DNA from 3 places in the Kitasatospora sp. NPDC056731 genome. Region 3 is predicted to be linked to each of the others. Evidence: riboswitches for the same ligand, from Rfam matches in the RefSeq annotation. Region 3 holds a riboswitch; each other region holds the start of a gene.
The links. A riboswitch is a leader RNA that binds a small molecule or an ion and turns the genes downstream of it on or off. The one in region 3 is predicted to bind cobalamin.

Region 1 (9,790 bases), on a different contig from region 3:
GGCATCCACCCCAACCTCGACTACCCCGCCGGCCTCGCCTACCACCTGATGGGCTTCGACACCCCCGTCTTCACCCCCCTCTTCGTGATGAGCCGCATCACCGGCTGGACCGTCCACATCACCGAACAGCTCGCCCACAACTCGCTGATCCGCCCGCTCGCCCGCTACGACGGCCCCGGCCAGCGCCCGGTGCCGGGGCTGTCACCGAGCACGGCGTAGGGAACGCGGCTGCGGCGGTCCGGCTCGACCGCCAGGCGCCCGCCCGCCGGCGGGCGGGCGCGCTGGCGTGGGCGTAGATCTTCCGCCCGGTCGGACGTGGCATGGCGCGTACTTCCTCTCTCAGGCCCGGTTGGTTCGGATCGCGGCCTCGACCCGGACGGCGTCGGCCGTGTCCCGGACCTCGTGCACCCGCACCGCCCACGCGCCCTGCGCGGCGGCCAGGACGCTGGCCGCCGCGGTGGCCGCGTCGCGTTCACGGGCCGGACGGGCCTCGCCCGTCCGCGGGTCGGCCAGCAGCTCGCCCAGGAAGCGCTTGCGCGAGGCCGCCACCAGGAGCGGGCGCCCCAGCACGCGCCAGGCGTCGAGCGATGCCAGCAGCGCCCAGTCGTCCTGTCGGCGTTTGGCGAAGCCGAGGCCGGGGTCCACGATGACCTGGGAGGGGTCGACCCCGGCCGCCACCACCGTGTCCATCTGCCGTGCGACCTCACGGATCACCTCGGCCGCGACGTCCTCGTACGCGGCCAGCTCGTCCATGCGGGCGGACTGCCCGCGCCAGTGCATGACGACGAAGGGCACTCCGGCCCTGGCCGCGGCGCCGGCCATGCCCGCGTCGGCCCGGCCCCCGCTGACGTCGTTGATGATCCGGGCGCCGGCTTCCACCGCCGCTTCGGCGACCCGGGCCCGCATCGTGTCGATGCTGACCAGGACACCCTTGTCGGTGAGCGAGCGCACCACCGGCAGGACCCGGCGCAGTTCCTCCTCCTCGGACACCCTGGTCGCTCCCGGCCGGGTCGACTCGCCGCCGACGTCCACGATGTCGGCGCCCTGCTCGGCCAGCAGCAGTCCTCGGTCCACCGCGCGCCCCGGGTCCAGCCAGCGGCCGCCGTCCGAGAACGAGTCGGGGGTCACGTTCACGACTCCCATCACCGCGCACCGGTCCCATTCGGGCAGCCCCGACAATACCTGCGAAGGTCTTTTCATGCCCACATTGTGCCGCCTCACTCCGCACGCCTCCCCACTCGCGTCCCGGGAAAATTCGTATCACAGGGTGGACACTTGAGGACTACCGGGAGCCCGGCTGGTTAACCTCCTGCCATGAAACTCGGAATCCCCTCCACGCGCACGGATCGGGCGACCTCCATCCGCGAACTCCTCGCGACCGGCAGGCTTTCCTCTTCCTTCGAATTCATGCCGCCCCGGAGCGCCGAAGCGGAGGTCGGCCTGTGGAATGCGATCCGGCGCCTGGAAGCGCTGTCCCCCACCTTCGTCTCGGTGACCTACGGCGCCGGCGGGTCGACGCGGGAGCGGACGGTGAACGTCACCGGCCGCATCGCGCAGGAGACCACCCTCACGCCGACCGCCCACCTGACCGCGGTCGGCCACAGCGTCGCCGAACTGCGGAACATCCTCGGCCACTACGCTGACCAGGGGGTTCGCAACATCCTGGCGCTGCGCGGCGACCCGCCGGGCGATCCGCTGGGCACCTGGCACCGCCACCCCGACGGGGTGGAGTACGCCGCCGACCTGGTGCGGCTGATCAAGGAGTCCGGCGACTTCTGCGTCGGCGTGGCCGCGTTCCCCGACCTGCACCCGAGGTCCCCCGACTGGGATTTCGAGATCAGGCACTTCATCGAGAAGTGCCGGGCGGGAGCCGACTACGCCATCACCCAGATGTTCTTCGACGTGGACAGCTACCTCCGTTTCCGGGATCGACTGGAATCGGCCGGCTGCACCGTTCCGGTCATTCCGGAGATCATGCCGGTGACCAGTATCCGGTCACTTCGGAGGATTCCGACACTGACCACCGCAGCCATTCCCGATGGGCTTTCCGAAAGCATGCTGAGGCAGCAGGACAACCCGAAGGCCGTCCGGTCGATCGGCATCGATCACGCCACCGGAATGTGCCGGCGCCTGCTGTCCGAGGGAGTTCCCGGGCTGCATTTCATGACCATGAACTTCTCCACGGTGACGACGGAGATCTACCAGAACCTGGGGCTTCCCGGGTCCGGGTGAAACGGGCCGGGCGCCGCGGGGTGTGCGGTGCCCGGCCGGGGCGTGTCGCCGGCGGGTCAGCCGGCGAGTTCCGCGCGCAGGTGGCGGGCGGCGCCGACGAGGCTGTCGAGCGAGGCGCGGGTCTCCGTCCAGCCGCGGGTCTTCAGGCCGCAGTCGGGGTTGACCCAGAGCCGCTCGGCGGGGATGGCGGCCAGGCCCGCGCGCAGCAGTTCCACGGCCTCCTCGGTGCTGGGGACGCGCGGGGAGTGGATGTCCCAGACGCCCGGGCCGACCTCGCGCGGGTAGCCGGCCCCGGCGAGCTCTCCGGCGACCTCCATGTGCGAGCGGGTGGCCTCCAGCGAGATGACGTCCGCGTCGAGCTCGTCGATCGCCGTCATGATCGCGCCGAACTCGGCGTAGCACATGTGGGTGTGGACCTGGGTATCGGCGCGGACGCCCGAGGTAGCCAGGCGGAAGGACTCGGTGGCCCACGCCAGGTACGCCGGGCGGTCGGCGGCGCGCAGCGGCAGGGTCTCGCGCAGGGCCGGCTCGTCGACCTGGACTACGGCGGCGCCCGCGGCCTCCAGGTCGGTGACCTCGTCGCGCAGGGCGAGGGCGACCTGGCGGGCGGTGTCGCCGAGCGGCTGGTCGTCGCGGACGAAGGACCAGGCGAGCATCGTGACGGGGCCGGTGAGCATGCCCTTGACCGGGCGGTCGGTCAGGCCCTGCGCGTAGCGGAACCAGTCGACGGTCATCGGGTGCGGGCGGGAGATGTCCCCGGCCAGGACCGGCGGGCGCACGTACCGGGTGCCGTAGGACTGGACCCAGCCGTGCCGGGTGGCGAGGTAGCCGGTGAGCTGTTCGGCGAAGTACTGGACCATGTCGTTGCGCTCGGGCTCGCCGTGCACCAGGACGTCCAGTCCGGCCTTCTCCTGGAAGGCGATGACCTCCCGGACCTCGGTCTCCATCCGCTCCCGGTAGGCCGCCGCGTCGATCCGGCCCGCCGTGAGGTCGGCCCGCGCGACCCGCAGTTCGGAGGTCTGCGGGAACGAGCCGATGGTGGTGGTCGGCAGCAGCGGCAGGCCGAGCCGGGCACGCTGGGCCTCGGCCCGCTGCGGATAGGCCTGGGCGCGGCGCGCATCCGCGTCGGTGACGGCGGCGGTGCGGGCGCGCACCGCCGGGTCGTGGGTGATGGGCGAGTTGGCGCGCGAGGCGAGGTCGGCGCGGTTGGCGGCCAGGTCGGCGGCGATCGCCCCCGTGCCCTCGCGCAGGCCCCGGGCCAGCAGCGCCACCTCCCTGGCCTTCTGCTGGGCGAAGGCGAGCCAGCGCAGGATCTGCGGGTCGACGTCGCGTTCGGCGGCGGCGTCCAGCGGCACGTGCAGGAGGGAGCAGGACGGGGCGACGTCGACCCGCTCGGCCAGGCCCAGCAGGGTCGCCAGGGTGGCCAGCGACTTCTCCAGATCGTTGATCCAGATGTTGCGGCCGTCGACCACCCCGGCGACCAGCCGCTTGCCGGGCAGCCCGCCGACGGCGGCCAGGTCGTCCAGGTTCGCCGCGGCGGGCCCCGTGAAGTCCAGCGCCAGGCCCTCGACCGGGGCCTTGGCCAGCACCGGCAGGGCCTCGCCCAGACGGTCGAAGTAGCTCGCGACCAGCAGCTTCGGACGGTCCGCCAGGCCGCCCAGCTCACGGTAGGCGCGGGCGGCGGCGTTCAGCTCGGCCGGGGTGCGGTCCTGCACCAGCGCGGGCTCGTCCAGCTGCACCCACTCGGCGCCGACCGCCTTCAGGTCCGCCAGCAGCTGCGCGTAGACGGGCAGCAGCCGGTCCAGCAGGGTGATCGGCTGGAAGTCCTCGGCGACACCGGGGGCGGGCTTGGCGAGCAGCAGGTAGGTGAGGGGACCGACGAGCACGGGGCGTGCGGTGTGGCCGAGCACCAGCGCCTCCCGGAACTCCCCGACGGCCTTGGCCGGGTTCGCGGTGAAGACGGTGTCCGGGCCGAGTTCGGGCACCAGGTAGTGGTAGTTGGTGTCGAACCACTTGGTCATCTCCAGCGGCGCGACCTCCTGGGTGCCGCGCGCCATGGCGAAGTAGCCGTCCAGCGCGTCGATTTCGACCGCATCCCGGTGCCGGGGCGGGATCGCGCCGACGGCGACCGTGGTGTCCAGTACGTGGTCGTAGAGCGAGAAGTCGCCGGTGGGCACTTCCAGGACACCGGCCCCGGCGAGCTGCGCCCAGTTCTTCCGACGCAGGCCGACCGCCGTCTCCTGCAGGGCGTCGGCGGTGACCGTGCCCTTCCAGTAGCCCTCGACGGCCTTCTTCAGCTCCCGGCCCTGGCCCTGCCGGGGGTAGCCGTGCACGGTGGCCCTGGTTGCCGCGGCTGCGGACTTCGTGGTCAAGGGACTCTCCTTCGCGAGTCTGGCTCCTCAAGTGCCCGGGGACGGGACGAGAGCGCGAAGGGATGACGAACCGGACGGCGGCTCGCGACGATGCGCGTGCCGGACCCGCCTGGTATGGTCGCCGACCCGCCCACGAGGTCACCGGGATATCCGCACGCGGAACGGTCCGCGGGCGGGCAACGGGCAGGTCTTCGGACTCGTGGGCGCACCGGGCCTGTTGGCGTCCGGTACCTACTGGCCATCGCTTCCCAGACCCGTCCCGGGTCCAGTGCGTATGACGGCGGTCGTTCCCACTCACCGCTGCGGGGCAGTCCCGGATTCCCACCGGGTTCCCTCTTGCGACGTCCTGCCTGGCGGGCAGGACGAACCAGCTGCGCCGCCAGCTTAGGGGCAAACCGCCGGGGCCGACGCGGAATTCACGGAAGCCGTCCGCATGGTGAGACTCCCTCGCCGCTCGGGGAGCCGCTCGCGGAGCCGACGGCGGTGCCGTTCGCGGTGCCGTTCGCGATGACTCGTCGACCGTCCGGGGCTTCGAAGCGCACCATGGGCTCGAAGTTGGCGCGGCGGGCCGCGCGGCGGAAGACGGTGAGGACGGCCGGGCCGACGACGAGCACGGCGGTGAAGGTGGTGACGGCCCGGCCGGTGTCCCAGCCGAGCGAGGTGGCGAGGTCGAAGAGCAGGTAGCGGTGCCACTGCTCGGTGAAGGGCAGCCCCGGCAGGTAGGCGATGGAACTGTTCGGGTCGGTGGAGAACGGCCAGAAGGAGAGGTTGAGGAGGAAGCCGAAGAGGTACCCGGAGAACGCCCCGTACGCGGCCAGCATCGCCACCTCCCAGCGCCGCCGTCGGGTTCTCGGCAGGAGCCCGGCGAGCATGCCGACGAACGCGCAGCCGAACATCTGGTACGGCATCCAGGGGCCGACGCCGCCGGTGAGCAGCGCGGAGGCGAACAGCGAGGTGCAGCCGAGGGCGAAGCCGAAGCCCGGGCCGAAGACCCGGCCGGCCAGGACGAGGAGGAAGAAGACCGTCTCCACTCCGGCGGTGCCGGCGCCGAGCGGGCGCAGCCCGGCGTTGACGGCGGACAGGACACCGAGCATGGCGAGGGCCTTGGCGTCGATGCCGCCGGCCGCGATCTCCGCGATGACGACGGCGAGCACCAGGACCAGCAGGGCGCCGAAGATCAGCGGCGGGGCGTAGGAGGAGCCGAACTTTCCGGGGGCGACGACGAACGGCCAGGTGAAGGCGACCAGGCCGATGAAGGCGGCCAGGGCCGCGACGACGCGGGCCCGGCCGGGGATCCGGACGGCGCTCACCGGGCGGCCTCGGCGGGCTCCAGGGCCTCGGCCACCTGCCGGGTGGTCAGGTAGGGCAGCGGGGCGAGGACCTTGGCGGTCTGGGGGGCGAAGGTGGGCGAGGCGACGATGACCTCGGCGGTGGGGCCGTCGGCGACGATCTCGCCCTCGGCCATCACCACCACCCGGTCGGCGGCGGCGGCGACGAACTCGACGTCGTGGGTGGAGACGACGACCGTACGGCCTTCGGCGGCGAGGGCGTCCACGATGCCGGTGAGCGCCTCCTTCCCGTGGTAGTCGAGCCCTCGGGTGGGTTCGTCCAGCAGCACCACCCTTGGCGCGGCGGCCAGTTGGATCGCCAGGACCAGGGCCAGCTTCTGGCCCTCGGAGAGGTCCCGGGGGTGGGTGCCGTCGGGGATCCCGGGGGCGAGCCGGTCGAGGATCTGGCGCGCTGTCGGGCCTGCTGTAGTCGGGCTTGCTGCGGTCTGGCCGGCTGCGGTCGGGCCGGCGGCGCTGCGGGCCTCCAGGTCGCTCTGGGCGAGTTCCTGGGCGACCGTCTCCAGGTACAGCAGGTCGGTCGGGGTCTGCGGGACGAGCCCGACGAGCTGCCGGGCCCTGGTCGCGGAGAGCCGCTTGGGGTCCGCGGCCGGCCCTCCGTCGGCGCCGAAGACCTGCACGCTGCCGCCCTGTCGCGGGCCTGAGCCCTGGAGGGCCCACAGGAGCGAGGACTTGCCCGAGCCGTTGCGCCCCATCAGCGCCGTGACCTCGCCGGCCCGCAGCTCCAGCCCGACCTCCCGGACGGCGGCGACCGGCCCGTACCGGACGACCACCCCCCGGGCGTCCAGCACCCGCTCCCCCGCCACCGCTGCCCGGCGCGGCGGAGGAACGGGCACATCGGTGAGCCGCTCCCGCAGCGGGGCGGCGGCGCGCCGGGCGTCCCGGACGGAGAGCGGCAGCGGCCGCCACCCGGCCAGCCGCCCGAGGTCGACGACGGGCGGCGCGATCGCGGTGTGCCGGAAGACCTCGGCGGGCGGCCCGTGCACGACCGTGCCGTCACCGGGCAGGTAGGCGACGCGGTCGGCGTACTGGACGACCCGCTCCAGGCGGTGTTCGGCGAGCAGGACGGTGACGCCGAGGTCGTGGACCAGGCGGGTGACGGCCGCGAGCACCTCCTCGGCGGCGGTCGGGTCGAGCGCCGAGGTCGGTTCGTCCAGGACCAGGACGCGCGGGTGCGCGGTGAGCACCGAGCCGATGGCGACGCGCTGCTGCTGGCCGCCGGAGAGCTCGTGCAGGGCGCGGTGGCGCAGGTCGGCGAGGCCGAGCAGGTCGAGGGTCTCCTCGACGCGCTTGCGCATCACCTCCGGCGGGACGGCCAACTGCTCCATGACGTAGGCCAGTTCCTCCTCCACCGTGTCGGTGGTGAAGCCGGCCAGCGGGTCCTGCCCCACCACGCCCACCACGTCCGCGAGTTCGCGCGGCGGGTGGTGCGCGGTGTCCCGGCCGTCCACGGTGACCCTGCCTCGCAGGGTGCCGCCGGTGAAGTGCGGCACGAGGCCGTTGACGGCGCCGAGCAGGGTCGACTTGCCGACGCCGGTGCGGCCGACCACCAGGCAGAGCTCGCCCTCCGGGATGTGCAGGTCGACGTCGCGCAGGACAGGGGTGGTCTCGCCGTCGTACACCACGCCGACCTGGTCGAATCGGATCACGTGCTCACCTCGGGGGTCGTGCGGTCGGTGCCGGTGCGGCGGGTCCCGGTGGCGGGCACCGGGGTACGGCCCGGCGGCGGCGCGATCACCCCGGCGGCGCCGGCCAGCAGCAGGGCGAGCACCGGGACGAGCGGCAGGCTCGGCCAACTGAGCGGGTAGAGCGAGGGGTTGAGATCCGTGGCGGCGTAGCCGACGGTGGCGAACAGCAGAACGGCGGCGATCACCCCGCAGCCCGCGACGGCCCACTCGGCGGCCCGCCAGCGGTCCGGCCGGTAGGTGGTGCGCCGCACGCGCCGACCACCGAGGATCAGCCCCGCCACGCAGAGCAGGGCGCCCGCGAGGAAGGCCGGAAGCCCCAGGGCGGCGGGGGCGGTTCCGTCCAGGAGCCCGTACACCCCGGCGCACAGGCCGCACATACCGAGCAGCATCAGGGCGCCGGTGACGCGGCGGGAGCGGCGGGTCGCGGTGCCGGAGCGGCCGTAGCCGCGCGAGTCCATCGCGGCGGCCAGGTGCAGCGAACGCTCCAGCGCGTCCTCCAGCACCGGGACGACGATGCTGCGCAGCGCGCGGACGCCCTTCCGCTGCCCGGCCCGCAACCGCCTTGCCCGGGCGACGCGTTGGACACTCTGCACCAGCTGCGGCGCGACGCTCAGCGACACCGTCACGGCGACGCCCAGCTCGTACAGGGCGCCGGGCAGCACGCGCAGGGCGCGCTTGGGGTTGGCGAGGGTGTTGGCGGCGCCGATACAGCAGATCAGGCAGGCCAGGCGCAGCCCGTCGAAGGCGGCGGAGAGAGTCGCCTCCAGGGAGACCGGCCCGCCGATCCGGATGCCCGCGTACCAGGCGGGCGTGGGGAGGTGCGGGAGCGAGAAGAGCAGGTGGTCGTGCGGGGTGATGCCGGTGGCGAAGACGCACCGGAACACCACCCGGATCGCCACCACGGTCAGGGCCAGCCACAGGTAGTAGGTGAACCCGCGCGCCCACGGGGCCTCGGTCCGGCGGGCGGTGACCACGTAGCCGAGCACGGCGAGGACGAGCAGGAGCAGCAGCGGGTTGGTGGTGCGGCTGGCCGCCGTCGCCAGGGCCAGCGCCCAGGTCCACCAGGCCAGCGGGTGCAGGTTCCGGGGGCTGCGCCGGCTCCCGGCGTCCCGTCGGGGGGTGGGCTTCGGGGGGACGGCGGCGTGCTGGTCGGGCATGGTCACCGGATCACTCGGCCCGTCGGCGGCGGCGGCGCGCGACGACCACGGTGGCCGCGCCCAGCGCCCCCACGAGGGCGGTCGCGATGACGGCGGGAGCCATCGACCCGGAGTCGTGCGGGGCGTCGGCCACCGGGTCGGCGTCCACCACGCCGCCGGGCACGGCGGGGGTGGACGTCGGCGCGGCCGCGGCCTCGACCGTCTGCGGGGTCGGCTGATCGCTCGGGGTGTCCGTCGGCGGCGCGGTGGACGGCTCGACCGGCACCGGCGTGGCGGGCACGGGCGTCGGCTCGGGCGCTCCGGGCGGAGTGATGCCGTCCTCGGGAATGGCAACGGCGCCGGGCCCTGGGGTGGTGGCGGGCGCGGGCGGACGGGCTCCGCCCGTCGGGGGCTTGGCGGGGGCCGGGGGCCGGCCCGATCCGGTGCCACCGGCCGTGCCTGCGCCGCTGGTGCCGGCGGTTCCGCCGCTGCTGCCGGTGCTGCCGGTTCCGCCTGCGTTTCCGGTGGTGCCGGTGGCACCGCTCGAACCGGTGCCGCTGCCGGAGCCGCTGCCGCTGCCGCTGCCGCCGGTCGTACCCGTGCCACCCGTCGACCCGCCGCCCGTGGTGCCCTGGCCGGGGTCGGCGGGCTGTCCGCCGGGGCTGGAGTTGTGCGCGCGAACGCTGTCCGGCGAGAAGCCCGGCCGCCCCTCGGTGCCCTCGATGTTGGTGCCACCGAAGATCCAGAGGTCGACGCTGCCGGGCTTCGGCTGGTAGCTCATCGCGCCGAGCTGGCTGTAGGACCACTCGTTCTGGCCCGGATCGGCGTGCCAGTACGACCAGTAGGCCGTGGCCGGGGGCGTCAGGACGCACTTCTCCTGGTCCGGGGCCGGGAACTGCTTGCCGCCCTGGAAGCCGCTGTAGCCGATCCGGCAGATGAACGCCGGACCGTCGTGCCCGGTCCCGGTGGTCTTCCAGCCGCCCTGGTTGAGCAGGGTGAAGCCGGTGGTCGGCGTG
Region 2 (9,790 bases), on a different contig from region 3:
CGCCGCGGCAGCCGCCCCCATCGCCGCCACCGGCTACGTCGAGGCCGCGGCCGTCGGCGGCGAACGCCTGTGGCACCTGACGGTCCGCGAGGTGCTGCCCAACCTGCGCTCCACCCTCCTCGCCCTGTTCGGCCTGCGTTTCGTCGAAGGCGTCTACATCGTCTCGGTCGCCGCCTTCCTCCAGCTCGGCCCCCAACCCCCGGAAGCCGACTGGGCGTTGATGATCCGCGAGAACGCCGCCGGGATCACCCTCAACCCCTGGGCGGTCGGCGCGCCGTGCCTGGCCATCGGGCTGCTCGCCATCAGCGTCAACCTCGCCGCCGAAGCCCTCGCCCCCGCCCGGCCGACCCCGGAGACCCCGCTGTGAGCACCGCCGCCCCCGCCGCCCGCGCCACGGGCCTGTCCATCGCCCTCGCGGACACGCCCCTGCTCACCGACGCCACCCTCACCCTCACCCCGGGCCGGGTCACCGCCGTCACCGGCCCCTCCGGCGCCGGCAAGACCACCCTCCTGCGCGCCCTCGCCGGAGCCCTCCCACCAGGCGCCCGCGTCACCACCGGCACCCTCGACGTCCTCGGCCACGACATCCTCGCCCTCCCGCCCGAGGACCTGCGCCGCCTTCGCCGCCACAAGCTCGCCTTCGTCGGCCAGGACCCGGGCTCAGACCTCAACCCGCGCATGCGCGTCGACCGCCTCCTGACCGAGACCGCCGCCGACCGCCGCCGAACCTCCGTACCCGACCTGCTGCGCGCCGTCCGCCTGCCGGCCGGCGAGCGCCTCGAACACCGCCGACCCGCAGGCCTGTCCGGCGGTCAGCAGCGGCGTGTCGCGCTTGCCCGCGCCCTCGCCCGACGGCCCGAGATCCTCCTCCTCGACGAACCCACCGCCGGCCTCGACCCGGCCCTGCGCGACGACATCGCCGACCTGCTGCGCGAGATCGCCGATTCCGACGGCCTCGCCATCGCCCTCACCAGCCACGACCCCGACTTCGTCGCCCGCTGCGCCGACGACGTTCTGGCCCTGTGGCCCGACCGCCTTGCTGCGGCCCCGGCTGGGGCCCCGGCTGCGGTTGGGGCTGCGGCGGTGGCTGGGGCTGTGGCCGGGGTTGTGCCGGCAACGGCCGTGCAGGCCGCACGCGTTCGTACCAGGGCCGCCTCCGGCATGTCGCCCGTCGTGGAGGTGAAGGCGCTCAGCGCCGGCATCGGCACGGTCCGCACCCGCCACCGCGTCTTCGCCGCCGTCGACCTCGTCCTGATGCCCGGCACGCTGACCGGGATCACCGGCCCGTCCGGATGCGGCAAGAGCACGCTGCTGCGCACCCTGGCCGGCCTTCACCGGCCCGAGTCAGGCAGCGTCGTCCTCCACGGCGAACACCTGGCCCCGTCCTACCGGCGCCGCAGCCGCGACCAGCGCCGCCGCATCCAGCTCGTCCCCCAGAACCCCCTCGGCGCCCTCAACCCGGCCCACACCGTCGGTGCCACCCTCACCCGGCCGCTGAAGCTGCACTTCGGCCTTCCCGCTGCCCGGTGCGAGGAGCGCGTCGCCGAACTGCTCACGGCCGTCGGCCTGCCCCCGCACTACGCGACCCGCCACCCCCACGAACTCTCCGGCGGCCAACGCCAGCGCGTCTCCCTCGCCCGCGCCCTGGCCGCCGAACCCGACGTCCTGCTCTGCGACGAGGTCACCTCCGCCCTCGACACCGACACCGCCGCCGCGCTCATGGACCTCCTCGACGACCTGCGCACCAGCCGGGGCCTGGCGGTGGTCCTCGTCAGCCATGACCTCCCCCTCGTCACCGGCCACGCCGACCACGTCCTGCCTCTCGCGGGCCCCCACTCCGCACCGCTCACCGCGCAGCAGCCCGCCGGCGTCCGCTGACTCCTACTCGGAGATCCACCGTCGGCGCTGTCCGCCGGTGAGCACCCAGCCGGGGCCCGAGGGCGAGGGTGTGCGGTGTCCCGCGCCGCGGGCGGCCGCCGTGCACACCCGCCGCAGCAGGGAGTTGAGTTCGGCGCGCTGGCCCTTCGTCAACGAGGCGAGCAGGTCGCCTTGGACGGCGGATGCGTCGTCGTGCAGCACGTCCAGTGCTGCCTGCCCGGCCGGGGTGATCGTCAGCACCTCCTGCCGCCCGCCGATCTGGACGACCATGGAGTGCACCAGGCCTGCCGACAGGAGTTCGTCCAGCGCCTGGGCGGAGTCGGTCCCGGTTGTGGCGGTTGCGGCGGCGTGCTCGGTGAGGTCGCGGCGCCCGTGCGGCCCCAGCTGGGCGAGTGCGGACAGCAGCGCCTGATGGGCCGGGCCCATTCCCCTCGCGTCGAGCCGGTCGGCCAGCAGCCGGTCGACCGCCCTGCCGGCCGTCGACAGGAGGTAGACGGTCTGTTCGAAGGGGCTCGTCGAGCCCGTCCTCCCGTCGTACACGCCAGGTCCCATCGTCCGGTGGCCGCCGTGTTCTCGGGCCGGGGCCATGGTGGCGGCACCCGCGCGGGGATGCCGAGCCCGGAGGCCGGAGTGAACGCGGCCGCTGATCGCCGGAGGGCGGGCGGCTGCGCCAAGGCCCGCACGGGTAAGCCGAGCCTCACCATACCCGGACCCGCACGGTTGGTCTACATCGATGTCGTCAGACCGTGCCGTGAGCCCTCAAGGTCCGGGCCGCGTACTCGACGTACTCGTGCAGCCCGTAGGCCAAGGCCGCGCTGAGCAGGGCCGCGACCGTGACGGCGGCGACCAGGGCGACGGCGGCCCGCGCCCTGCGGCCGGTCGGGCGGGCGGGCGCGGGGCCCAGGAGGGCCTGGACGCGCTGGGGCACGGGGCCGGTGTTCACGGACAGCAGGGGCCCGGCGGTTCGGCGGGCGGACGGCGATCCGGCCAGGGCCGCCCGGGCGATGGCGGTCGCGGCGGTGCGCCGGTCGGCGACCGCGGCGGCGGCCTGCTCGTCGGCCCAGCGTTCCAGGTGGTAGTCGAGGTCGGCCCGCAGCCGGGCCAACGCCGGGTGTACGGCGGCGGCGAGGTCGACGGCGGCGGACAGCAGGTGGTGGCGCCCGCGCAGGTGGGCGCGCTCGTGGGCGAGGAGCACCGCGCGCTCCGCCGGGCCCAGCGCGCTCAGCATGCCGGCCGAGACGACGACGCGGCCGGGGCGCCCCCGGTGGCCGGGCAGGGCGAAGGCCTCGGCGTCCTTGCCCGCGACCACGAGCAGGTCGCCGTCGCTCGTCGCGTCAGCGGTCAGGCCCCAGGCACGGGCGAGGAGCACGCGGTGCCCGCGCCACCGCAGCGTCAGCCGTACGGCCTGGACGGCCAGCGCGGCCCCGGCAGCGCAGGACACCGGCACCACGGCCGGCCACCGGGCGACGACGCCGGACAGCGGCAGGTGCTCCAGGCCTGCCAGGAACGGGACGTGGAACAGCCCGGCGAGTGCCGCGACGGTGCCGCCCGCCAGCAGGACGGCCGCGCCCGTGAGCGCGAGCGAGGCCTCGCGCGGAGGGAGCAGCAGGGCCAAGCGGCGTGCGGCGGGCGCCGCGGCCCAGGGGAGCAGCAGAGCCAGGGCGACGATCGTCAGGATCAGGCCCATGCGTCGTCCTCGGGCCCGGGCCTGCCGGAGTTCGTCGCGGTCGTGGTCGCGGCCTCGGTCTGGGCATCGAGGAGCAGGCGGCGCAGGACGTCCTCGTCGTCCTCGGACAGGGAGGAGACGAACCGCTTCAGCACGAGGTCCCGCTGCGGTTCCTTCTCCAACTCCCGGCGCATGCGCCCGGCCGCCAGTCCGGCGGCGTCCTCCACCGGGGCGTAGGCGAAGGACCGCGCGGGGCGGCTGCGGACCAGGGTCCCCTTCTCGTGCAGGCGGGTGAGGATCGTCGTCACGGTGGTGCGGGCCAGCCCGTGGTCCAGCGCCTCCTTGACCTGCTGGGCGGTCAGCGGCTCGCCGGCCGCCCACAACACCGCCAGCACGTCCGCGACCAGCTCCCCGTGCGGACGCCTGGCGTCCCGACCGACCCTCACATCGTTCTCCCTGTCCCGACACTCCCGGAAGGCACACTCCCGGCCGGCACGCCTCCGGCGCCGACAGCGGTCGGCGGCCGAGGCCCGCCCGCGCCGGTATGGCGAAGATGGGCTCGGCCTGTGTTGCTTAGGTGTGCCTCAGCTAACTTTACGGGCTCGTGGCCCCGCGCTGCCGGGTGCCTGATCGCGGACACCGTCCGGTCACGTGCCGCTCGGCGCGGTGGAAAGCCGATGGCGCAACGCGCGTGCGGGCCTCTGGACTTACTAGGACGTCCAACTATATGGTCGACGGCAGGTCCGCGGTGTCAGGGAAGCCGGTGTGAGTCCGGCACGGTCCCGCCACTGTGACCGGGGAGTTCGTCCTCGCAGACGAAGGCCACTGGCAGCCAGCCGGGAAGGCCTGGGGGCGTGCGGTGATCCGGGAGTCAGGATACCGGCCGCGGGTGTTTCCGTGTTTTCCACGAGGATGGAGACGACACGCATGACTCCGGGCTGCTCCCGCTCCACTGCTGCTCCTGGTTGTCCCGTGCCCACGGCCGCCGGGGCCCCGACGCCCTGACGTTCCGTTCTGCCGCCGTACGCCCGTGTCGCGGGGCGCACCACCGTGTGCCCGCCGACCGGCGGCGGCCTCCGATCCTCCTCCTCTCCCCACCCCTGTCGAGAGAAGGAACCCGATGGTCCGAGAACTGACCCACTTCGTCGCCGGCAAGCCCACCGCCGGCACCTCCGGTCGCTTCGGCGACGTGTACGACCCCAACACCGGCCGGGTGCAGGCCCGGGTGCCGCTGGCGAGCCGGGCCGAGGTCGAGGCGGTGATCGCCGATGCCGCGCAGGCCCAGCCCGCATGGGCCGCGTGGAACCCGCAGCGGCGCGCCCGCGTCCTGCTGCGCTTCCTCCAACTCGTCGAGCAGGAGAAGGAGGAGCTGGCCCGGCTGCTGTCCGCCGAGCACGGCAAGACCGTGGCCGATGCCCACGGGGACATCCAACGCGGCCTGGAGGTCGTGGAGTTTGCCGCCGGCATCCCGCACCTGCTGAAGGGCGAGTTCAGCGACAACGCGGGCACCGGCATCGACGTGTACTCGATGCGCCAGCCGCTCGGCGTGGTCGCGGGCATCACGCCGTTCAACTTCCCCGCGATGATCCCGCTCTGGAAGGCCGCACCCGCCATCGCCTGCGGCAACGCCTTCGTCCTCAAGCCCTCGGAGCGCGACCCCTCGGTGCCGCTGCGCCTGGCCGAGCTGTTCCTGGAGGCCGGGCTGCCGCCGGGCGTGCTGAACGTGGTCAACGGCGGCAAGGAGGCCGTGGACACCCTGCTGGAGGACACTCGGGTGCAGGCGGTCGGGTTCGTCGGCTCCACGCCGATCGCCCAGTACGTGTACGCCACCGCCGCCGCGCACGGGAAGCGGGCGCAGTGCTTCGGCGGCGCCAAGAACCACCTGGTCGTGATGCCGGACGCCGACCTCGACCAGGCCGCGGACGCGCTGATCGGCGCCGGCTACGGCTCGGCCGGCGAGCGCTGCATGGCGATCTCGGTGGCCGTCCCGGTGGGGGAGGAGACCGCCGACGCCCTGGTGGCCAAACTGGTCGAGCGGATCGCCGCGCTGAAGGTCGGGCGCTCGGACGACCCGGCGGCGGACTTCGGCCCGCTGGTCGGCGCCGACGCGCTGGAGCGGGTCCGCGGCTACCTGGACCTCGGGGTCGAGGAGGGCGCCGAACTCGTCGTCGACGGGCGGGACTTCCGGCTGGAGGGGCACGAGGACGGCTACTTCCTCGGCGCCTCGCTGTTCGACCGCGTCACGCCCGACATGCGGATCTACCGGGAGGAGATCTTCGGCCCCGTCCTGACCGTGCTCCGCGCCGCCGACTACGAGGAGGCGCTGCGCCTGCCCGGCGAGCACGAGTTCGGCAACGGCGTGGCCATCTACACCCGGGACGGCGACACGGCACGGGACTTCGCCCGCCGGGTGAACACCGGCATGGTCGGCGTCAACGTGCCGATCCCCGTGCCGGTCGCGTACCACACCTTCGGCGGCTGGAAGCGCTCCGGGTTCGGCGACCTCAACCAGCACGGGCCGGACTCGATCCGCTTCTACACTCGCACCCGCACCGTCACCTCGCGCTGGCCCTCCGGGGTCAAGGAGGGCGCGAGCTTCACCATCCCGACGATGGGCTGAGGGCGCCGTGCACGACCTCACAGAGGACCAGCTCGCCATCGCGGCGACCACCCGGGCCTTCGCCCGCGAACACCTGGCGCCGAACGCGGTCGCGTGGGACCAGGCCAAGCACTTCCCGGTGGACGTGCTGCGCAAGGCGGCGGACGTCGGCCTGGCCGGTGTCTACGTCCGCGAGGAGTCCGGCGGCTCCGGGCTCACCCGCGCCGACGGCGTCCTCGTGTTCGAGGCGCTGGCCACCGGCTGCCCGTCCATCGCCGCCTACCTGTCCATCCACAACATGGTCGCCTGGATGATCGACCGCTACGGCGACGACGCCCAGCGCGCCCGGTGGCTGCCGGGCCTCAGCGCCATGGCGACCCCCGCCAGCTACTGCCTCACCGAGCCCGGCGCGGGCTCGGACGCGGCGGCACTGACCACCCGAGCCCGCCGGGACGGGGCGCACTGGGTCCTCGACGGCGTCAAGCAGTTCATCTCGGGCGCAGGGGTCTCCCAGGTCTACCTGGTGATGGCCCGCACCGGCGGACCGGGGGCCGGCGGGGTGTCCGCGTTCGTCGTCGAACGCGAGGACGCCGGCGTCTCGTTCGGGCCCGACGAGAAGAAGATGGGCTGGAACGCCCAACCCACCCGCCAGGTGCGGCTGGACGGCGTCCGGCTCCCGGCCGACCGCCTCCTCGGAGCCGAGGGCGAGGGCTTCCGGATCGCCATGAACGGGCTGAACGGCGGCCGGCTCGGCATCGCCGCCTGCTCCCTCGGCGGAGCGCAGGACGCCCTGGAGCGGGCCACCGGCTACCTGGCGGACCGCGAGGCGTTCGGCGCCCGGCTCCTGCACGCCCAGGCGCTGCAGTTCCGGCTCGCCGACATGGCCACGGAGCTGGAGGCGGCCAGGTCGCTGCTCTGGCGGGCCGCCTCGGCCCTGGACCGGGGGGACCCCAGAGCGCCGGAGCTGTGCGCGATGGCCAAGCGGCACGCCACCGACACCGGCTTCGAGGTGGCCAACCAGGCGCTCCAACTGCACGGCGGCTACGGCTACCTGGCCGAGTACGGCATCGAGAAGATCGTCCGCGACCTGCGGGTGCACCAGATCCTGGAAGGAACCAACGAGATCATGCGCGTCATCGTCGCCCGCGGCCTGACCGGGGCCGCGTGATGGCCGGGAACGACCTCGACGAGGTCCTGGTCCACCGCGAGGGCCGGGCCGGCCTGATCGTCCTCAACCGCCCCGCGGCCCTGAACGCCCTCACCCACGGCATGGTGCAAAGGATCTCCGAAGCCCTGGACACGTGGGAGGAGGACGAGCGGGTCGACACCGTGGTCATCTCCGGCGCCGGTGAGCGGGCCTTCTGCGCCGGCGGCGACATCGTCGCCATCCACCGCGCCGCCACCGGCGCGGACCCGGGCGCGGTGGAGGAGTTCTGGCGCGACGAGTACCGCCTCAACGCCCGCATCGCCCGCTACCCCAAGCCCTACGTCGCGCTCATGAGCGGCATCGTGATGGGCGGCGGGGTCGGGGTCTCCGCCCACGGTAGCGTCCGGATCGTCACCGAGACCACGCGCATCGCCATGCCCGAGGCCGGCATCGGCTTCGTCCCCGACGTCGGCGGCACCTACCTGCTCGCCCTCGCCCCCGGCGAGCTGGGTACCCACCTGGCCCTGACCGCGGGCTCCGTCGGCGCCGCGGACGCGCTGCTCTGCGGCCTCGCCGACCACTTCGTCCCGGCCGAGCGGCTGCCCGCGCTGCTGGACGACCTGGCCGAACTCCCCGTGCACGACGCCCTCGAACGGAACGTCGGGCCCGCACCGGCCGGCGTGCTGGACGGTCGGCGGGCGTGGATCGACCACTGCTACGGGGCCGACACCGTGGAGGAGATCCTCGACCGCCTGCGGGACAGCGGCGAACCGGAGGCCAAGGAGGCCGCGGACCGGATCGCCGCCAACTCGCCCGCCGCCGTGAAGGCCACCCTCGCCGCCCTGCGCCGGGCCCGCACCCTCGGCCCGCTGGAGGCCGTCCTCGACCAGGAGTACCGGACCTCCTGCGCGGCGCTCTCCACGCCGGACCTGGCCGAGGGGATCCGCGCCCAGGTGATCGACAAGGACCGCTCCCCGCGGTGGAACCCGTCGACGCTGAGCGCCGTCGAGCCCGCCACGGTGGCCCGCTACTTCGCCCCGCTCGGCGACCGGGAACTCGGCCTGGCCCCCACCACACCCCTGGAGCGCTGGTGACCCACCGCAACGGATTCAACGGAGTCAACGGATTCAACGGAGTCATCGGATTCATCGGACTCGGCAACATGGGCGGCCCGATGGCCGCCAACCTCGCCACGGCCGGACACACCGTGACCGGTTACGACCTGGCGCCCGAGGCACTGCGGCGGGCGTCCCGGACGGAGAGCGGCGTCCGTCCGGCGCGGTCCGCGACCGAGGCGGTGCGGGAGGCCGACGTCGTCATCAGCATGCTGCCGGCCGGCCGGCACGTGCTGGCCGCCTACGCGGACCTGCTGCCCGCCGCCCGCCCGGGAACGCTCTTCGTCGACTGCTCCACGATCGACGTCGCGGACGCCCGGGCGGCGCACGACCTCGCCGTGCACGCCGGGCACCGGGCCGTGGACGCGCCGGTCTCCGGCGGGGTGGTCGGCGCCACGGCCGCCAGCCTCACCTTCATGGTCGGAGCCGCCGAGCCGGACTTCGAGGCGGCCCGGCCCGTGCTGGAGGCGATGGGCCGCAAGGTCGTGCACTGCGGACCCCCCGGAGCGGGGCAGGCCGCGAAGATCTGCAACAACATGATCCTGGGCATCTCGATGATCGCGGTCAGCGAGGCCTTCGTGCTCGGAGAGAGCCTCGGACTCAGCCACCAGGCCCTCTACGACGTCGCCTCGACCGCCTCCGGCCAGTGCTGGGCGCTCACCACCAACTGCCCCGTCCCCGGGCCGGTGCCGACCAGCCCGGCCAACCGCGACTACGCGGCCGGGTTCGCCGCCGCCCTGATGGCCAAGGACCTCGGCCTCGCCGCCGGAGCCGCCGAGGCCGCCGGCCTGCCCACCGAACTCGGACGCAGGGCGGCACAGCTGTACGCGGACTTCGCGCAGGCCGACGACGGCGCCGGCCTGGACTTCTCGGCGATCATCACCACCCTGAGGGAGGACGGCAAGTGACCGGCTACGAGACGATCCTGGCCGAGCGCAAGGGCCGGGTGGGGCTGATCACGCTCGACCGGCCCAAGGCGCTCAACGCGCTCAGCACCCTCCTGATGAACGAAGTCGTGCAGGCGGCAACGGAGTTCGACCGGGACCCGGAGATCGGCTGCCTGGTCATCACCGGCTCGGAGAAGGCCTTCGCGGCCGGCGCCGACATCAAGGAGATGCAGTCCCTCGACTTCGTCGACGCCTACCTCGGCGACTGGTTCGCCGCCTGGGACCGCTTCGCCGCGCTGCGCAAGCCCGTCGTGGCGGCCGTGGCGGGCTACGCGCTGGGCGGCGGCTGCGAGCTGGCGATGCTGTGCGACGTCCTCCTGGCGGCGGACACCGCGAAGTTCGGGCAGCCGGAGATCAAGCTCGGCGTCATCCCCGGCATCGGCGGCTCGCAGCGGCTGACCCGGGCGGTCGGCAAGGCGAAGGCGATGGAGCTCTGCC
Region 3 (9,790 bases):
TGCTACGTGCGGCCGACACGGACTTACTTCACCCGGCCGAGGTAGCCGCCGTCGCGGGTGTCGACCTTGATCTTCTCGCCGGTGACGATGAAGAGCGGCACGGCGATCTCGGCGCCGGTCTCCAGCGTGGCCGGCTTGGAGCCGCCGGTGGAGCGGTCGCCCTGGACGCCCGGCTCGGTGTGGGAGATCAGCAGCTCGACGGAGGCCGGGAGCTCGATGTACAGGGGGGCACCCTCGTACATGGCGACCAGGGCCTCGAAGCCCTCCAGCAGGTACTTGGAGGCGTCGCCGACGACGGCCGGCTCGACCACGATCTGGTCGTAGGTGTCCGTGTCCATGAACACGAAGTTCTCGCCGTCCTTGTACGAGAACTGCATGCCGCGCTTGTCGACGTTGGCGGTCTCGACCTTGGTGCCGGCGTTGAAGGTCTTGTCGACGACCTTGCCGGTCAGGACCTCCTTGAGCTTCGTGCGCACGAAGGCCGGGCCCTTGCCGGGCTTGACGTGCTGGAACTCGACGACGGACCAGAGCTTGCCGCCCTCCAGCTTGAGGACCATGCCGTTCTTGAGATCGTTCGTGGAAGCCACGGGCGCACTTACTCCTGGATATAGCTGTCAAGGAACCAAGGCTTGCGTCCTGCCGCCGACGGCCGACGGGCGGCCGCGGTCACAGGGCGAGGAGCTCCTTGGTGGTGATGGTGAGCAGCTCGGGCCCGCCCTCCTCTGGGGGGCGCACCACGAGCGTGTCCTCGATCCGGACACCGCCTTTGCCCGGGAGGTGGACCCCTGGGCCGACGGTGACCGGCACGCGGCTGTCCAGTTTACCCATGTCCGACGGACCGAGGCGCGGCGCCTCCCGGATCTCCAGCCCGATGCCGTGGCCCACCGGGTGCGGGGAGGTCTCGGTGTGGCCGGCCGCCTCCAGGATCTGCCGCGCGGCCCGGTCGGGCACGTACTGCTCCACGCCCGGTCCGAGCGCCTCCCGGCCGGCCCGCTGGGCCCGGAACACCAGCCGGTGCAGCTCCACCTGCCAGGGCGCGGGGGCGGCGCCGATCACGAAGGTCCGGGCGGTGGAGACGCCGTAGCCCCGGTACTGGGCGCCCATCACCACGGTGAGGAAGTCGCCCTCCTCCACCCGGCGGTCGGTCGGCTGGTGGGCGGGCCGGCCGGAGTGGCTGCCGGTGCCGACGGACACCGGGTAGGCCGCCCGGTCCGCGCCGTGGTCGATCATCCGGCGTTCCAGCTCCATCGCCAGGTGCCGTTCGGTACGGCCGACCAGGATCGACTCCAGCAGTTCGCCGAGCGCCTGGTCGGCGATCTCGGCGGCGATCCGCAGGTCGGCGATCTCGTGCTCGTCCTTGACCACCCGCAGCCGCTCGACCACCTGCGCCAGGTCGGCCAGCCGGGCCCCCTCCGCCAGGCTCGCCACCGCGCGGTGGCGGCTGACGGTCAGGTCGTGCTCCTCCACCGCGAGGTCCGCCACGCCCAGTCGCGCGGCGGCGGCGGCCGCCGCCAGGGCGGTGTCCGCCGCGGCCGCCACCGGCACCTGGGTGACGTCCGGCGCGATCAGGTGCTCCCCGGTGTCGTCCGCCGGCAGATCGTCCGGCACTGCCAGCAGCACCCGCTCCCGGGTCAGCAGCAGCGTCGCCCCGCAGGGCGCGCAGCCCGTCAGATACCGCACGTTCGCCGCCCGGGTGATCAGCGCCGCATCGGCCCCGGCCGCACTGCAGTGCTCCCTCACCCGCTCCCGCCGACCCGCGTACGCATCAGACATGCGTCGAGCCTACGAACCCCCACCCCGATCCGCCCGCCGAGCACCCCCGACAGGGCGCGCTCCCGCCCCCGCACGCCCTCTTTGTGGTCGCTACGCCCCCTCCGGGTCGATCAGGCCACGGCGGTAGGCGGGGACCAGGTTCTGGGGGACGAGCATTTCGCGGCCGTTGAGGGTGATCGGGACGAGCTTCGGGGCCTTGCCCTTCCACTGGGCCCGGCGGTGCCGGGTGTTGCTGCGGGACGTCTTGCGCTTGGGGACGGCCATCGGGGGCTCCTTGTCGGGTGGTGGCGGTGGTGGCGGTGGGGACGGCTACCGGGTGGTGCCGGCGGCGTACGGGAGGAGGGCCATCTCGCGGGCGTTCTTGACGGCCCTGGCCACGGCGCGCTGCTGCTGGGCGGTGAGCCGGGTGACGCGGCGGCTCCGGATCTTGCCGCGGTCGGAGACGAAGCGCCGCAGCAGGTCGGTGTCCTTGTAGTCGATGTACTCGACGCCGGCCGCGAACAGCGGGTTCGGCCGGTCCTTGGGCGGGTTCGGTCGCTTACGCACAGTGACGGCTCCTCAGTGAACGGGGTCGAGCAGGTCCCGGAAGGCGTCCGGCAGGGCCTTCCAGCCGGGTTCGCCGGCGGCGAGTTCGGCGTCGGTGAGCAGACAGGAGTCGAGCAGCCCGGTGACGCCGTCGACGTCCAGGCCCTCGGCGGTGAAGCTGAGCTGCTGCACCCGGTCGCCGTGCAGCGGGTGCCAGTCGAGGGCGGCGGCGGCCCGGCGGGCGGGCGGGTACAGCTCCCAGGCGGCGTCGGGCAGGGAGGTGAGCCAGGGCCCGCACTCCTCGACGGCGAGGTTGGCCCCGGCGGCGTCCCAGGCGAGCATCAGGTCGGGCCGGTTGGCCAGCCAGAAGCGGCCGCGGCTGCGCTGGGCGGCGGGCACGAGCAGTTCCAGCGCCCGGTGCAGCCGCTCGGGGTGCAACGGGCGGCGGCGCTCCCAGACCAGCGTGGTGACGCCGGCCTCGTCGCTCTCCTGCGGGAGCAGCGCGATCGCCGGGTTGACCCGGTCGCGGGCGGCGGCGACGTCGAAGCCGCCGAGGGCGGCCCGGGTGAGCGCGCCGGTGCCGAGCCGGACGACCCGGGCGGTGGGGTGGAGCTGGCGGAGCAGCGCGAGCCCGGGCGCGTGCGCCGTCGCGCGCGGGACGGCGAGGGTGGTGGCGTACTCGACCTGGTGGGCGAGTGCCTCCGCGCGGGTCCGCTGGTCCTGGCGGGCGGTGTGCTCGCCGTGGTCCACCAGGTCGTCGGAGACGGAGAGTTCGCCGATCAGCCGGTCCGGGTCGACGGCCGTGACCACGCCCGCGAGTTCGACGGCGTCCTCCAGATGGCGGCCGCCCGCCTCTCCCCCGGCGATCACCTCGACGGCCGGGTGCGGGTCGCTGCCGCCCCACAGTTCGACGATCGCGAGTCCGTACCGGCCTTCGTCGGCGATCCGCAGCAGTCGCGGCAGCAGGTCCTCGCGCAGGGCGCAGCAGGGGCAGTCGTTCACCAGCGGGACGTCGGCGGCGTCGAACCCGCCTCCCGCGTCGCGCAGTTCGCGGTGGACGACGCCCTGCGAGGCCTCCCGCAGGTCGTGGTGGAGGACCACCGCGTCCACCGCGGCCGCGGCCAACTCCCAGACGGCGGCGCGGCGTTCGGCGGCGTGCAGGCCGGCCACGACCACCACGGGCAGCTTGATCCCGTCCACGCCGCTCACCAGCTGGCCTTGCGGACGCCGGGCAGGTGGCCGGCGTGGGCGTGGACGCGGAGGTTGACCCGGGAGAGGCCGAAGGCGCGCAGGTAGCCGCGGGGGCGGCCGTCGACGGCGTCGCGGTTGCGGATCCGGGTGGCGCTGGCGTCACGGGGCTGGCGGGCGAGTTCGGCCTGGGCGGCGGCGCGTTCGGCGGGGGCGGTGCCGGGGTGGGCGATGATCCGCTTGAGCTCGGCGCGGCGCTCGGCGTACCGGGCCACGACGGCGCGGCGCTGCTCGTTCTTGGCGATCTTGCTCTGCTTGGCCATCAGACCTTCCCCCCTCGGGCGCGGATGCGGGCGACGGCGGCCTCGATGCCGATCGTGTCGATGGTGCGGATGCCCTTGGCGCTGAGGGTGAGCCGGACGTACCGGCCCTCGCCGGGCAGCCAGTAGCGCTTGTGCTGGATGTTGGGGTCGAAGCGGCGGCGGGTGCGGCGGTGCGAGTGCGAGATCGCGTTGCCGAATCCGGGCCTGCGGCCGGTGAGTTGGCAGTGGGCGGACATGGGTGCTCCCTGGCGTCCGGGAATGGGCGGGACGGAGCTCACGCTACACCAGATGAAAATGACTTCCATTTCGGTGTACGGTTTCGCCCCGGCCCCGAACACCCCGCCAACCCGCCAACCCGCCAACCCGCCAACCCGGGAGGACACCCATGGCCCGCAATGAACTGCGCCCCGTCATCAAGCTCCGCTCCACCGCCGGCACCGGCTACACGTACGTGACCCGCAAGAACCGCCGCAACGACCCGGACCGGATGGTCCTGCGCAAGTACGACCCGGTCGCGCGCCGGCACGTCGACTTCCGCGAAGAGCGCTGAACCCCGCCCGCCCGAGCTGAACCCCGCACCGACGAGACGCCGACCGGCAGCGACCCGTACCGCCCCCCAGCGGCGAAACGGCGCCTCCCCCGGGATCCCGGGGGAGGCGCCGTCGCTGCTCGGTGCCGTCGCCGCTCGCAGCCGTGTCGCTACTCGGCGGCCACCCAGCGCTTCTCCACCCGGGCCAGCTTCCAGTAGGCGATCGCCGCGGCCCAGACCACCACGAACAGCCCGGCGATCGCGTAGCCGACGTTGTCCAGCGAGATGCCCGCGATCCAGCCGGTGACCGGGTCGGTCAGATCGAGCTTCTCGTGCAGCACGCCGACCAGCTCGATGGTGCCGATGACGAAGGCCACCGCGATCGACAGCCCGGTGATCGTCAGGTTGTAGTACACCTTCCGGACCGGGTTGGCGAAGGCCCACTGGTACGCGAAGTTCATGAACGTCCCGTCCAGGGTGTCGAACAGGCTCATCCCGGCCGCGAACAGCAGCGGCAGGCAGACGATCGCGTACCAGGGCAGCCCGGCCGCCGCGCCCGACCCGGCCATCACCATCAGGGTGACCTCGGTCGCGGTGTCGAAGCCCAGCCCCAGCACCATGCCCACCGGGAACATCTGCCCGGGCCGGGTGATCGAGCGGGTCGCCCGGTTCAGCACCCGGGCCATGAAGCCCCGCGAGTTGAGGTGCTCCTCCAACTGCGCCTCGTCGTACGACCCCGCCCGCATCGCCCGGAACACCTTGAGGATGCCGAGCAGCGCGGCCAGGTTGAGCGCGCCGATCAGGTAGAGGAACGCGCCGGAGGCCGTCGTGCCGACCATCCCGAGCCACTTGTGGGTGGTCGAGTCGTCGTCCATCAGCGTGCTGGCCAGCTGCGCGCCGCCCGCCACCAGGGCGGCCATCAGCACCACCATCGAGGAGTGCCCGAGGGCGAACCAGAAGCCGACCGAGACCGGCCGCTTGCCGTCCGCCATCAGCTTGCGGGTGGTGTTGTCGATCACCGCGATGTGGTCGGCGTCGAAGGCGTGCCGCATGCCGAGGGTGTACGCGGTGATCCCCAGGCCCACGCCGAAGACCTGGGTGCCGACCGCGTAGTTGTGGGGCGCGACCAGGAAGATGAGCGTCCCGAACGCCACCACGTGCATGGCCAGGATCACCCCCATCAGCCCGGCCGTGCGAACGGTGTCCTCGCGCTTCCAGCGGAACGTGGGCAGCACGGACGGTGTCGCCGGCGCCTCGGCGGCGGCGGTTTCGGGCAGGGTCATTCGGGTCACGCTCCAGCACCTCGTGGAAACACTTCGTGAGATGCCGTGGCCGGTCTCCTGGCTTACGGGGGTCCCGTACCCGCCTTCCCAGGTGCGCGAGGCTCCCAGTGGCGTCGTGGGTACGGACGTCTCTCCATCGTCGACGATCACGATGGCCCGATCACAGTGGCGAGGGCCGCTCCGGACTGGGACCCCTGAGGATCCGTCACCGGTCTTCCCGAGCACCACGGCGGGGAACACCGTAGGGGCCAGGACCCACCCTTGCAAGGCTGCGCACCTGCGCAGGTGTCCAGGATCACAGGCCCCCTCCTGCAACAATGTGCGCATGCATCTCGTACCGGCCGACCGCGCGGGCCACCGCACCATCGACGGACACCGGGTCTGCGAGGCCATCGCCGCGATCGGCGACCCCGCCCACGTCCGCACCTGGGCCGAGCGGTTCTCCCTGCTCGCCGACCCCGGGCGGCTCGCCCTCCTGCTCGCCCTCCACCGGGCCGGCCCGCTCGCCGTCTCCGACCTCGCCGTCGCCACCGGCATGCGCGACCCCGCCGTGTCCCAGGCTCTGCGACTGCTCCGCACCGCGGGCGTGGTCACCGGGGACAAGGACGGGAGGGTCGTGCGCTACCGGCTCGTGGACGAGGCCATGCGCCCCCTCCTCGACGCGTGCGCCGCCGCCGAACACCACGAGCCCACCGCGGCCTTCGGCTGACCAGCCGGACAGGGCCTGGTCAGGCCGCCTGGCAGGCGGGGCACCAGAAGAGGTTGCGCGCGGCGTGCTGCTCCGTCCGGACGTCGGTGCCGCAGACCAGGCAGGGCATCGCGGCCCGCCGGTAGACGTACACCTCGCCGCCGTGGTCGTCGACGCGCGGCGGGCGGCCCATCGCCTCGGGGGTGTGCTCGGGGCGGACGGTGTCGATCCGGCCCGCGCCGACGCCCTCGCGCATCAGGGCGACCAGGTCGGCCCAGATCGCGTCCCACTCGCCCCGGGTGAGGTCGCGACCGGCGCGGTACGGGTCGATCCCGTGGCGGAACAGCACCTCGGCCCGGTAGACGTTGCCCACCCCGGCCAGCACCTTCTGGTCCATCAGCAGCGCGGCGACGGTCGTCCGGCTGGCCGATATCCGGCGCCAGGCGGCCTGCGGGTCGGCGTCGGCGCGCAGCGGGTCGGGGCCCAGCCGGGCGGCGACGGCGGCCTTCTCCGCGCCGGTGACCAGCGCGCAGGTGTTGGGGCCGCGCAGATCGGCGTAGCCGTCGTCGTTGGCCAGCCGCAGCCGGACCAGGCCGACCGGCTCGGGCGCGGGCCCGGTGCCGAAGGCGAAGCCGCCGTAGAGGCCGAGGTGGACGTGCACCCAGCCGCCCTCCTCGAAGCCGAGGAACAGGTGCTTGCCGACGGCTTCGGCCGCGGTGAGCAGCTGCCCGTCGATGGCCTTGGCCTCGTCGGCGAACCGGCCCTGCGGGCTGGACACCTCGACCGGGCGGCCGCCGAAGGCCTTCCGGTTCTCGGCGGCGAGGCGGTGGATGATGTGGCCTTCCGGCACGGGCGTCAGCTCCCCCGGGGTGGTTCGACAGGACCCGCACATCATCGCAGTCGGCACCGACAGCGCCGGATCGTCGCAGGTCAGCGGACCGGCATGCCCATCAGCCGGGCCAGGATGACGCGGTCCAGCTCGGCGGCGGTGCCGGCCACGTCCAGGTACGAGTTGTCGATGATCGGCAGCCCGGAGTTGTACCAGCCGGCCATCCGGCCGTGGATCCGCGCCACCTCCTCGTCACCGAGCCGCCGGGTGCCGCCGCGCCGGGCGTTGCGGTGCAGCACGGAGTCCAGGCTGGGCAGTAGCACGACCGGGATCATGCCGGGGCCGATGTGCCGCTTCCAGCCGCCGAGGCCGATGGCCGGGCGGTCCGGGAAGACGGCGTCGTCGATGATGCAGGAGATGCCGTTGGCGAGGTAGTTGCGGCAGGCGAAGCCGCAGGTGCGGCGGGCCAGCCGGTACTGCGCCTCGGAGGCGTTGTTCCAGCCGGACTGCGGGTTGGCGAAGCCGGACTGCACCCACTCGCGGACGTCGTCCAGGCTGATGTGCGCGGTCGGGCTGGGCCGGCGCTCGGCCCAGTACCGGGCGACGGTGGTCTTGCCCGCCCCGGCCGGGCCGATCAGCAGGACGGCGATCGGACTGGCGGGCGCGTGCCGCTGCGGCGGGTGGGCGGGGAGTTGCACGGGCGCGCCGGAGGGCAGCACGAAGTGCCCGGTGGCCCCGACGGGGACCGGCGCACTGGGCGCGGGCGCAGGTGCGGCCGGAGCGGGCGCGAGAACAGGAGCCGGAACGGGCGGCACGGGAGCAGGCGGCACCGGAACGAGCGGCACCGGAGCGGCCGGAGCCGGCGGCGCAGCGGCGGGAACAGGAGCCGGAGCGGGCGGCACCGGCGGCGGCGCGGCGGCCCCCGACGGCTGCGGCCCCGGCGGAGCGGCGGGACGCGGCGGGACGTGCCCACCCCCGGCGTACTGCGTCACGGTCACCTCCCGACACCTCTCAGCGGGGAGACTACACGGCGGCCCGGCGGCGGGCACAGTCCGCCGCCGGGCCGCTGACCAGGCGTCAGCGCGTGGTGAGTTGCTCGGCCAGGGCGCGCAGGGCCAGCTCGTACGAGCCGAGCCCGAATCCCGCGATGGTGCCGGAGGCCACCGCGGCGATCACCGAGGTGTGCCGGAAGGTCTCCCGGGCGTACGGGTTGGAGATGTGCACCTCGATCAGCGGCGCGGTGCGCTGCGAGGCGGCGTCCCGCATCGCGTACGAGTAGTGCGTGAACGCGCCCGGGTTGATCACCACGGGCACCTTGCCGTCGGCCGCCTCGTGCAGCCACTCCACCATCTGCTGCTCGGAGTTGGTCTCGTGCACCTCGACCTCGAAGCCGAACTCCTTGCCGAGCGCGGTGCAGCGCTCGACCAGCCCGGCGTAGGAGGTGGCGCCGTAGACGTCCGGCTCGCGGCTGCCGAGCCGCCCGAGGTTGGGGCCGTTGAGCACCATGACCCTGGTCACGCCGAGACCTCCGCGTAGGCGGCGACCAGCAGGGACGGGTCGGGGCCCTCCAGGACGGAGGTCTTGCCGAGGCCGTCCAGGACGATGAAGCGGATCAGGTCGCCGCGCGACTTCTTGTCGATCTTCATGGCGTCCAGCAGCTTCGGCCAGGCGTCCGCCTGGTAGCGCAGCGGCAGCCCGACGGAGGCCAGCACGGTGCGGTGCCGGTCGGCCGTCTCGTCGTCCAACCGGCCTGCCAGGCGGCCGAGTTCGGCGGCGAAGACCATGCCGATGGAGATCGCGGCGCCGTGCCGCCACTTGTAGCGCTCGTTGCGCTCGATGGCGTGGCCGAGGGTGTGGCCGTAGTTGAGGATCTCGCGCCGGCCGGACTCCTTGAGGTCCCCGGAGACCACGTCGGCCTTGACCTGGATGGCGCGGCGGATCAGCTCGACGGTGTGCCGGCCGTCCGGGGTCTTGGCGCCCTCCGGGTCGGCCTCGATCAGGTCGAGGATGGCCGGGTCGGCGATGAAGCCGCACTTGATGACCTCGGCGAGGCCGGAGACGTAGTCGTGCTTGGGCACGGTCGCCAGGGTGTCGAGGTCGGCCAGCACGCCCACCGGCGGGTGGAAGGCGCCGACCATGTTCTTGCCCTCGGCGATGTTGATGCCGGTCTTGCCGCCGACGGCCGCGTCGACCATGCCGAGCAGCGTGGTGGGCATGGAGATCCAGCGGACGCCGCGCAGCCAGGTGGCGGCGACGAAGCCGGCCAGGTCGGTGGTGGCGCCGCCGCCGAGGCCGACGACGACGTCGCTGCGGGTGAAGCCGGTCTGCCCGAGCACCGACCAGCAGTACGCGGCGACCTCGGCGCTCTTGGCGTCCTCGGCGTTGGGCACCTGGAGCGCGATCGCCTCGTAGCCCTCGCCGAGCAGGTCCTCGCGGATGGCGTCGGCGGTGGCGGCCAGCGCCTCGGGGTGGATGATCGCGACCCGCTTGGCGCGGGTGCCGATCAGCGGCGCCAGCTCGCCGAGCAGCTGGTGCCCGATCAGCACGTCGTACGGGTCGTGGCCGGCGCTGCCGCCGACGTGAATCCTGACGATGGGGTCAGTCATGGGGGGTCTTCAGCTCCAGTGCTTCCAGTACGGCGTCCGCGACCTG

Region 1: another riboswitch for cobalamin. It lies ahead of metE (5-methyltetrahydropteroyltriglutamate--homocysteine S-methyltransferase); the one in region 3 lies ahead of AB0R04_RS19610 (HoxN/HupN/NixA family nickel/cobalt transporter).
Region 2: another riboswitch for cobalamin. It lies ahead of AB0R04_RS26395 (CoA-acylating methylmalonate-semialdehyde dehydrogenase); the one in region 3 lies ahead of AB0R04_RS19610 (HoxN/HupN/NixA family nickel/cobalt transporter).

What each region holds. Positions count from the first base shown of each region.
Region 1 covers NZ_JBFBNR010000028.1:72,929-82,718, forward strand. The annotation lists gene AB0R04_RS26310 (bifunctional 2-methylcitrate synthase/citrate synthase) at 1-219, shown strand, start outside; gene folP (dihydropteroate synthase) at 340-1,200, opposite strand; gene metF (methylenetetrahydrofolate reductase [NAD(P)H]) at 1,315-2,232, shown strand; gene metE (5-methyltetrahydropteroyltriglutamate--homocysteine S-methyltransferase) at 2,289-4,604, opposite strand; cobalamin riboswitch at 4,769-4,991, opposite strand; gene AB0R04_RS26330 (ECF transporter S component) at 5,021-5,914, opposite strand; gene AB0R04_RS26335 (ATP-binding cassette domain-containing protein) at 5,911-7,599, opposite strand; gene AB0R04_RS26340 (CbiQ family ECF transporter T component) at 7,596-8,795, opposite strand; gene AB0R04_RS26345 (hypothetical protein) at 8,806-9,790, opposite strand, start outside.
Region 2 covers NZ_JBFBNR010000028.1:91,321-101,110, reverse strand. The annotation lists gene AB0R04_RS26420 (ABC transporter permease subunit) at 1-367, shown strand, start outside; gene AB0R04_RS26415 (ATP-binding cassette domain-containing protein) at 364-1,878, shown strand; gene AB0R04_RS26410 (MarR family winged helix-turn-helix transcriptional regulator) at 1,882-2,418, opposite strand; gene AB0R04_RS26405 (M56 family metallopeptidase) at 2,618-3,565, opposite strand; gene AB0R04_RS26400 (BlaI/MecI/CopY family transcriptional regulator) at 3,556-3,990, opposite strand; cobalamin riboswitch at 4,256-4,447, shown strand; gene AB0R04_RS26395 (CoA-acylating methylmalonate-semialdehyde dehydrogenase) at 4,665-6,164, shown strand; gene AB0R04_RS26390 (acyl-CoA dehydrogenase family protein) at 6,172-7,311, shown strand; gene AB0R04_RS26385 (enoyl-CoA hydratase/isomerase family protein) at 7,311-8,384, shown strand; gene mmsB (3-hydroxyisobutyrate dehydrogenase) at 8,381-9,313, shown strand; gene AB0R04_RS26375 (enoyl-CoA hydratase) at 9,310-9,790, shown strand, end outside.
Region 3 covers NZ_JBFBNR010000017.1:56,375-66,164, forward strand. The annotation lists gene nusB (transcription antitermination factor NusB) at 1-19, opposite strand, end outside; gene efp (elongation factor P) at 24-587, opposite strand; gene AB0R04_RS19575 (aminopeptidase P family protein) at 667-1,773, opposite strand; gene rpmF (50S ribosomal protein L32) at 1,864-2,037, opposite strand; gene rpsR (30S ribosomal protein S18) at 2,083-2,319, opposite strand; gene AB0R04_RS19590 (GTP-binding protein) at 2,332-3,507, opposite strand; gene rpsN (30S ribosomal protein S14) at 3,504-3,809, opposite strand; gene rpmB (50S ribosomal protein L28) at 3,809-4,045, opposite strand; gene rpmG (50S ribosomal protein L33) at 4,195-4,359, shown strand; gene AB0R04_RS19610 (HoxN/HupN/NixA family nickel/cobalt transporter) at 4,509-5,621, opposite strand; cobalamin riboswitch at 5,651-5,865, opposite strand; gene AB0R04_RS19615 (metalloregulator ArsR/SmtB family transcription factor) at 5,947-6,330, shown strand; gene AB0R04_RS19620 (DNA-formamidopyrimidine glycosylase family protein) at 6,350-7,159, opposite strand; gene AB0R04_RS19625 (AAA family ATPase) at 7,240-8,040, opposite strand; gene aroQ (type II 3-dehydroquinate dehydratase) at 8,216-8,644, opposite strand; gene aroB (3-dehydroquinate synthase) at 8,653-9,744, opposite strand; gene AB0R04_RS19640 (shikimate kinase) at 9,737-9,790, opposite strand, start outside.